2 regions of the Thermus aquaticus genome follow, and region 1 is predicted to be linked to the other one. Evidence: riboswitches for the same ligand, from Rfam matches in the RefSeq annotation. Region 1 holds a riboswitch; the other holds the start of a gene.
What was found. A riboswitch is a leader RNA that binds a small molecule or an ion and turns the genes downstream of it on or off. The one in region 1 is predicted to bind thiamine pyrophosphate.

Region 1 (3,877 bases):
TGGGTGCCGGCAAAGCCCGCCTCCACGGAGAAGCCCCGCTCCTTGAGCTCGGCCAGGAGCTCCTGGTAGTAGCCCAGGCCGAAAAGCCCCGCCTCCAGGAGCTCCCCGGAAAGCCCCTCGGGGTAGGGGGCCAGCATCCCGGCGCTGGCCAGGGTGGCCGCCCCCTCCTTCCCCGCGTCCAGGAGGAGGACGGAAAGGCCCCGCCTGGCCAGCTCGTAGGCAGCCAGGGTCCCGATGATCCCCGCCCCCACCACGGCCACCTCGGCCCTCACCCCTGCCTCCCCAGGGGCACGCCCTCGGTGGGGCTGGAGGGGCTCGCCGCCTTCTTAGGCCGCATAGGCCCCGCCAAAAAGGCCCTCCTCCCCGCCTCCACCGCAAGCCTAAAGGCCTCGGCCATGGCGGGGGGGTCCTGGGCCTCGGCGATGGCGGTGTTGACCAAAACCGCGTCCAGGCCCAGCTCCATCACCTCCGCCGCGTGGGAGGGGAGGCCGAGCCCTGCGTCCACCACCACCGGGGGGAGGGAGGCCCGCTCCCGGGCGAAGAGCTCCAAAAGGGCCCGGGTCCTCACCCCCCAGCCCGAGCCGATGGGGGCCGCCAGGGGCATCACCGTGGCCGTGCCCAGGGCGGCGAGCCTTTTGGCCAGCACCAGGTCCGGCCCCATGTAGGGGAGGACCAGGAAGCCCTCCTCCAAGAGGCGCTCCGCCGCCTTCAGGGTCTCCACGGGGTCCGGGAGGAGGTAGGTGGGGTCGGGGATGACCTCCAGCTTCACCCACCGCTCCCCGGTGAGGGCCCTCCCCAGCCGGGCGAGGCGCACCGCCTCCTCGGCCGTCTTGGCCCCGGCGGTGTTGGGGAGGAGGCGCACCCCCTCAAGGGCCTCCAAAAGCCCCACATGCCCCGGGGCCTTGAGCTCCACCCGCCTTACGGAGACCGTGACCACCTCGGCCCCCGCCGCCCAGATGGCCTCCCGCATCACCCCGAAGTCCCGGTACTTGCCCGAGCCCAGGATGAGGCGGCTTTTGAGCTCCACGTCGCCCACCTTCCAGGTGTCCATCTAGCCTCCTTGCATGAGGGCCACCACCTCCACCACGTCCCCCTCCTTCAGGACGTAGGGAGGAAGCTCCCGCCCGGGGAAGGCCTCCTCGTTCACGAGAACGGCCACCCGCTCCAGCTCCACCCTAAGCTCCTCCAGGACCTCCCTGAGGTCCCGCCCCTCGAGGGGCCTGGCCTCGCCGTTAAGCCACACCATAGAGCCGCTCCCTAAAGGCCCTGGCCGCCCCCTCGGGGTCGGGGGCGTCCAGGATGGCCCGCACCACCACGATGCGCCTGGCCCCGGCTTCCAGGACCTGGTCCAGGTTGGCCAGGTCTATGCCGCCGATGGCGAACCAGGGCCTATTCCCCAGGTTCTCCGCCGCCCAGCGCACGTAGCCGAGGCCCGCCGCAGGCCGCCCCGGCTTGGTGGGGGTCTCCCACACCGGCCCCACGGAGAGGTAGTCCGCCCCCTCCTCGAGGGCCCTCAGGGCCTGCTCCGGCGCGTGGGTGGAGCGGCCCACCATCCCCCCGAAGAAGCGCCGGGCCTCCGGGGGGGTGAGGTCGTTCTGCCCCAGGTGGACCCCGTCCGCCCCCAGGAGGGCGGCCAGGTCGGGCCGGTCGTTTAAGAAGAAGGGAACCCCGTAGCGCTCGGCCAGGGCCCGCATCCTCTCCCCCAGCTCCAGGATGGGCCTGGCCTCCCAGTCCTTGGCCCGAAGCTGCAGGACCTCCACCCCGCCCGCCAGGGCCCGCTCGGTGCGGTCCAGGGTCTCGGCGAAGGACCAGCCGGGCCTGGGGGTCACCACCAGGTAAAGCCTTCCCTGCACGCCACCACCTCCTCAGGCCGACGGAAACGGCCCACGCGGCCCGAGGGAGGCGGGAATGGGTTGTGGGGCTTCTATCCGCATAGGCTTCCCTCCGCCGGCATTACCCGGATCAGGTTCCAAGGGTTGCTGGGACCACCCAGCTCTCAGCCCCTCCATTGGGGCACCCCTAGCCTGCAGTAGGTAGTATACGAAGAAGGGGTGAGGGAACAAGGGGGCCAGGTCACAAAGGGGGGTGGCCCGCCAGGTCCAGAAGCCTCTCTGGTGGCCTACTGGCAAAGTAGGCGGGACGAGGAGACCATCCCCTTCGTGCGAGAGGTGCAGGGGATGCGGCTTCAGGCTTTTCCTGCGCCCTGGAGGAGCTGGGCCTATGGCCCCCGCCCCACCCTGGCCTTCGAGGGCAGGCCCCTTAGGCACCGGGAAGCCGGGGAACGTAGCCTGCCCCACTTGACCCTAGGAGGCTTGGGACTTTATTCTCGCGCCGGTTATGCGCTTAATCGCCCTTTCTTTGCTCTTGCTGGGTCTGGCTCTGGGCCAGCCAGTGCGGGTTACCGATGCCACGGGCCGGGAGGTGGAGGTTAGGAGCAGCGAGCGCATCGTCAGCGTGGGCGGTTCCATCTCCGAAATCCTGGGCAGGCTTGGGGTGGCCGACCGCATCGTGGCCCGGGACACGGGCTCCTACATCCCTCCCCAGGTGGTGCGCAAGCCCGATGTCGGCCTCTTTTTCCGCCTGAATGCGGAGGCCATCCTTGCCCAACGGCCCACTTTGGTGCTCGCGGTTTCCGAGGCGGGCCCGCCCCCGGTCCTAGAACAGCTTCGCCGGGCCGGGGTGAGCGTGGTCCTGGTGCCCGATGAGCCCACGGTGGAGGGGGTCAAGAGGAAGATCCGCACCGTGGCCGCCGCTGTGGGCCAGGTGGCCCGCGGGGAGGACCTGGTGCGGGCTTTGGAGCGGGACCTCCTGGCCCTCCGCTCCAAAATCCTGGTGCGGAGAGGTCCGGAAGCCCGGGTCCTTTACCTCTACCCCCGGGATCCCCGCAACACCTTCGTCTGCGGGGAGGAAGCCAGCGGGGCAGGCCTCATCGCCCTAGCCGGGGCCCAAAGTGCGGTGAAGAAGGTGCAAGGGCCTGGAGCGGTGCGGGGTTGCGTGAGCCTCACCGCCGAGGCGGTGGTGGCCGCCCGTCCCGAGGTCATCCTGGTGCCCTTCTTCCCTGACCAGCCCTTTAGCTTTGAGGCGGTCCTGCGCCTTCCCGGGGTGGCCGAGACCCCCGCGGGCAAGGCGGGCCGCATCGTGGCCATGGACGTGACCTACCTCTCGGGGTACGGCTACACCGTGGGCAAGGCGGCCCTGGATCTCCACGTGGCCATCTACGAGAAGAGCGGGCAGGTGCTCATCCCGCACCCGGACTTCCGGAGGTGAGGGGATCGGCCACCTTGGCCAGACGGCCCTACGCCAGGGCCCTGGCCCTCTTGGCCTTGCTCCTCCCCTTGGCCCTGCTTCTGGCCGCCTCGCAGGGAGCCTACCCCATACCCCTTTGGGAGTTTCCCCAGGCCCTTCGCGAAGGGGGGGAGCGGGCGGCCGTCCTCTGGAACATCCGTTTTCCCAGGGTGGTCCTGGCGGCCCTGGTGGGCGGGGGCCTGGCCATGGCCGCGGCGGCCTTGCAGGGGGTGTTCCGGACCCCTCTGGTGGAGCCCGGTCTGGTGGGGATGGGCGGGGCGGCGGCCTTGGGGGCCCTCCTGGGGTTGGCCCTCTGGCCCTCCCTCCCCTGGCTCCTCCCCCTCTTCGCCGCCTTGGGGGCCTTCGCCCTGGCGGGGCTCCTCTCCCGTTTGGCCCACCGGGAGGGCCCGGTGCTTCTCCTCGTGGGCCTGGCGGCGGGGCTTACCTTAGGGGCCGTTTTGGGGATTGTCCAGTTCATGGTCCACGACCCCCAGGGGCGTAGCCTCAGCTTCTGGACCTTGGGTAGCTTTGCCGGGGCCAGCTGGGAGGGCGTGGCCCTGACCGCATCCCTCCTCCTCCTCAGCGGGCTCGC
Region 2 (3,877 bases), 920 kb from region 1:
ACGAGCTCATCGGCCTCAAGGAGAACGTGATCCTGGGTCGCCTGATCCCTGCGGGCACGGGCTCCGACTTCGTCCGCTTCACCCAGGTGGTGGACCAGAGGACCCTGAAGGCCATTGAGGAGGCCCGCAAGGAGGCGGTGGAGGCCAAGGAGAAGGAGGCTCCCCGCCGCCCCGTGCGCCGGGAGCAGCCGGGGAAGGGCCTTTAGGCCTACCCCGCTAGGGGCAAAGCCCTGGCGGGGACCCCCTTTAGGGAGGAGAATGCTGGCCAAGGTTTTTTCCGCCTTCCGCCAGGTGGGGGAGGACCTCTTTCACCAGGGGCTCATCTCGGCCACGGCGGGCAACTTCTCCGTGCGCACCAAGGAGGGCTTTCTCATCACCCGAAGCGGGGTGCAGAAGGCCCACCTCACCCCCGAGGACCTGGTGGAGGTGCCCCTAGAGGGCCCCATCCCCCAAGGGGCCAGCGTGGAGAGCGTCATCCACCGGGAGGTCTACCGCAAGACCCCGGCCCGGGCCATCGTCCACGCCCATCCCCGGGTGGCGGTGGCCCTCTCCCTTCACCTCAGGAGCCTGGTTCCCCTGGACCTCGAGGGCCAGTTCTACCTGAAGGAGGTGCCCGTTCTTAGCCCCAAGACGGTCTCCGCCACCGAGGAGGCCGCCAGGGCCGTGGCCGAGGCTTTGGGGGCCCACCGGGCCTGCCTCTTGAGGGGCCACGGGGCCTTCACCTGGAGCGGGAAGGAAAAGCCCGAGGAGGCCCTCCTCGAGGCCTACAGCCTCATGACCACCCTGGAGGAGAGCGCCGAGATCCTCTTCTACCACCGCCTTTGGGAGAAGGGATGAGGCCACCCCATGTTGGGAACCGAGGCTTACCCGGGCTGGGGGGCCGGAAAATGGAGGCAAGGGGATGAGGGTTCTTTTCGTAGAGGGCAAGGAAGAGGCGGCCCTTAGGGCACTAGCCCAGGCGCTTCCCCACCCCTACTGGCTTCTTGCGGGGGAGGGCGTCTTCCTCCTGCAGGTCTTCGGGGCCTCGGAGGAGGCCCTGGCCCGGGCCCGGGAGGTGCCGGGGGTTAAGGTTTGGGCCTTCCGCCTCCAGGATGGGATAGTCTATAGGGGATGCGGGAAGAAATCGGCTACATCCCCGTAGGGGAGGCAGAGCTTTACGTGGAGGACGTGGGGGACCCCCACGCTCCCGCCCTTTTGGTCCTCCACGGCGGCCCCGGGGGCAACGCCTATGCCCTGCGGGAGGGCCTCGGGGAGTACCTGGAGGGCTTCCGCGCCATCTACTTTGACCAGCGGGGCTCGGGGCGTAGCCTGGAGCTTCCCGAAGACCCCAGGCTCTTCACCATAGACGCCCTGGTGGAGGACACCCTCCTCCTGGCCGAGGCCCTGGGCCTGGAGCGCTTCGCCCTTTTGGGGCACGGCTTTGGGGCCTTGGTGGCCCTGGAGGTCCTCCGCCGCTACCCGGGGGTGGAGGGGGCCATCCTCCTCGGGCCCTGGGTCAGCTTTCCCTGGCTTGCCCAGAGGCTCGCCGAGGCCGCCGGGCTCACCCCGGAGGGGGACCCGGAGGCCAACCTGCGGGCCGCCCTGGAACGGGCCGAGCCCAAGGCCCTCTTTGACCGCCTCATGTTCCCAAGCCCCAGGGGCCGCCTGGAGTACGAGTGGGTGGTGGAGGGCTCTGGGGTCGTAGGCCCCGACGCCCCGGCCCGAGCCTTTCTGAGGAATGGCCTTTGGCGCCTGGACTACACCCCCTACCTCACCCCAAGCCGGAGGCCGGTGGCCATCGTGGTGGGGGAAAAGGACGGCACCAGCTACCCCTACGCCGAAGAGGTGGCCGAGCGCCTCAAAGCCCCCATCCACGTGGTGCCCGAGGCGGGGCACTTCCCCTGGATTGACCAGCCGGAGGCCTTCGGCCAGGCCTTCCTCGAGGCCCTGGCCGCCTTGCGGGTGCTACACTAGAGGCGTCACCGGGGGTGCCCCTAAGGGGCTGAGAGATACCCTTGGAACCTGATCCGGGTAATGCCGGCGTAGGGAAGGTGACCGAGGCCCCTCCCGGTGACGAAGGAGGGGTTTTATGCTTAGGATCCTGGCGGTTCTCGTCTTCTTGGCCTTCGGCCTGGCGCAGGAGATCACGGTCCTCACCCACAGCAGCTTTTCCCTGGACAAGGCCCTCATCGCCCGGTTTGAGCGGGAAACGGGCCTCAAGCTCCGCTTCCTCAAAGGCGGCGACGCCGGGGAGACCCTGAACCGGGCCATCCTCACCAAAGGAGCCCCCATCGCCGATGTCATCTACGGCTTTGACAACACCTTCCTCTCCCGGGCCCTGGAGGCCGACATCCTCCTCCCCTACCGGAGCCCGGAGATCCGGAACCTGAAGGCCACCCTGCTTTTAGACCCCACCTTCCGGGCCCTCCCCGTGGACTACGGCTGGGTGAGCCTCAACTACGACCGGGCCTACTTCAAAGGCCGCCCCCTGCCCCAGGCGCCCAAGGACCTGGCCCGGCCCGAGTACGCCAGGCTCCTCGTGGTCCAGAACCCCGCCACCAGCTCCCCGGGCCTGGCCTTCCTCATGGCCACGGTGGCCCGCTTCGGCGAGGACGGCTACCTGGACTTCTGGGCCGCTCTAAGGGACGGGGGCGTGCGGGTGGCCAAGGGCTGGAGCGAGGCCTACTACACCCACTTCACCCTCTACAAGGGGGACCGGCCCCTGGTGGTCTCCTACACCACCTCCCCGGCGGCGGAGGTCTACTACTCTGAGGGCAAGTACCAGGAACCCCCCACGGGGAACCTCTTCCCGGAGCTCAGCTTCTTCCAGGTGGAGTTTGTGGGCATCCTCAAGGGGACGAAGAACCTGGAGGGGGCCAAAAAGGTGGTGGACTGGTTCCTCTCCCGCCCGGTCCAGGAGAACCTGCCCACGGAGATGTGGATGTACCCCGCCAGGCGGGACGCCAAGCTTCCTGAGGTCTTCCGCTTCGCTCCCGAGCCCGTGGGGAGCGTGCGCCTGGACCCCGTGGTCATGGCCAAGAACCGGGAGCGCTGGATTGAGGAGTGGACCAAGGTGGTCCTCCAGGGCCAGAGCCCCGAGGCGGTGAGGCGGGCGAGGCGCTAAGTACCCCACCGCGGCCTTTGCCGCGGTGGGGGCCCCAGAAAAGCCCTTCCAAAGCCCCGATTTGGACACTCCATGTTGCGAAACCAAAGCGCGAGCACTTAATACCACCCCATGCTGGCTTACGCCAGCATGGGGGCCCCGGCAAGTTACCAGGCATGGGGGGCCGAGGGAAACAGGAAACAAGGGTATTAGGGGCGCTTCTCCTTTCCTTCCTGGCCTTCGCCCTCTTCTACCCCCTGGCCCGGATCCTCCTTTTGGGCCTGGGGACGGGGTTCTGGGAGGCCCTGGGCAACCCCTACTACCTGGGCCGCTACCTCTTCAGCCTCCAGTACGGCCTCCTTTCCGCCCTCCTCACCCTGGCCCTGGCCTTTCCCCTGGCCTTCCTCTTCCGCTTCCGCTTTCCCGGGCGGGAGGCTCTCCTGGCCCTCAGCACCCTCCCCTTCGTCCTTCCCACGCCGGTGGTGGCCCTGGCCTTCATGGCCCTTTTGGGGCCCAGGGGGCTTCTGGGGGTGGACCTCTACGGCACCCTGGCCCTCCTCCTCCTGGTGGCCCTCTTCTACAACCTGGGCCTAGCGCTTCGCGTCCTCGTCCCCGTGGCCCTGAGGCTTCGGGGGGCCCTCGAGGCGGCCCGGGTCCTGGGGGCCACGCCTTACCGGGCCTTCTTCAGGGTGGGGCTTCCCCTTCTTTTGCCCGCCTTGGGCTCGGCGGGGCTTCTCGTCTTCATCTACGCCTTCTCCGCCTTCGGGGTGCCCCTGCTTTTGGGGGGCGGACGGT

Region 2: linked by a shared signal. The riboswitch ahead of BVI061214_RS05135 (thiamine ABC transporter substrate-binding protein) and the one ahead of thiE (thiamine phosphate synthase) in region 1 are both predicted to bind thiamine pyrophosphate.

The regions. Positions count from the first base shown of each region.
Region 1 covers NZ_LHCI01000106.1:1,683,977-1,687,853, forward strand. Annotated here, with positions in the region: gene BVI061214_RS09905 (NAD(P)/FAD-dependent oxidoreductase) at 1-272, opposite strand, end outside; gene BVI061214_RS09910 (thiazole synthase) at 269-1,051, opposite strand; gene thiS (sulfur carrier protein ThiS) at 1,052-1,246, opposite strand; gene thiE (thiamine phosphate synthase) at 1,233-1,853, opposite strand; TPP riboswitch at 1,923-2,031, opposite strand; gene BVI061214_RS09925 (heme/hemin ABC transporter substrate-binding protein) at 2,338-3,267, shown strand; gene BVI061214_RS09930 (FecCD family ABC transporter permease) at 3,282-3,877, shown strand, end outside.
Region 2 covers NZ_LHCI01000106.1:763,167-767,043, forward strand. Annotated here, with positions in the region: gene rpoC (DNA-directed RNA polymerase subunit beta') at 1-206, shown strand, start outside; gene BVI061214_RS05120 (fuculose-1-phosphate aldolase) at 259-837, shown strand; gene BVI061214_RS05125 (hypothetical protein) at 902-1,141, shown strand; gene BVI061214_RS05130 (alpha/beta fold hydrolase) at 1,111-1,953, shown strand; TPP riboswitch at 1,954-2,046, shown strand; gene BVI061214_RS05135 (thiamine ABC transporter substrate-binding protein) at 2,069-3,103, shown strand; gene BVI061214_RS05140 (ABC transporter permease) at 3,259-3,877, shown strand, end outside.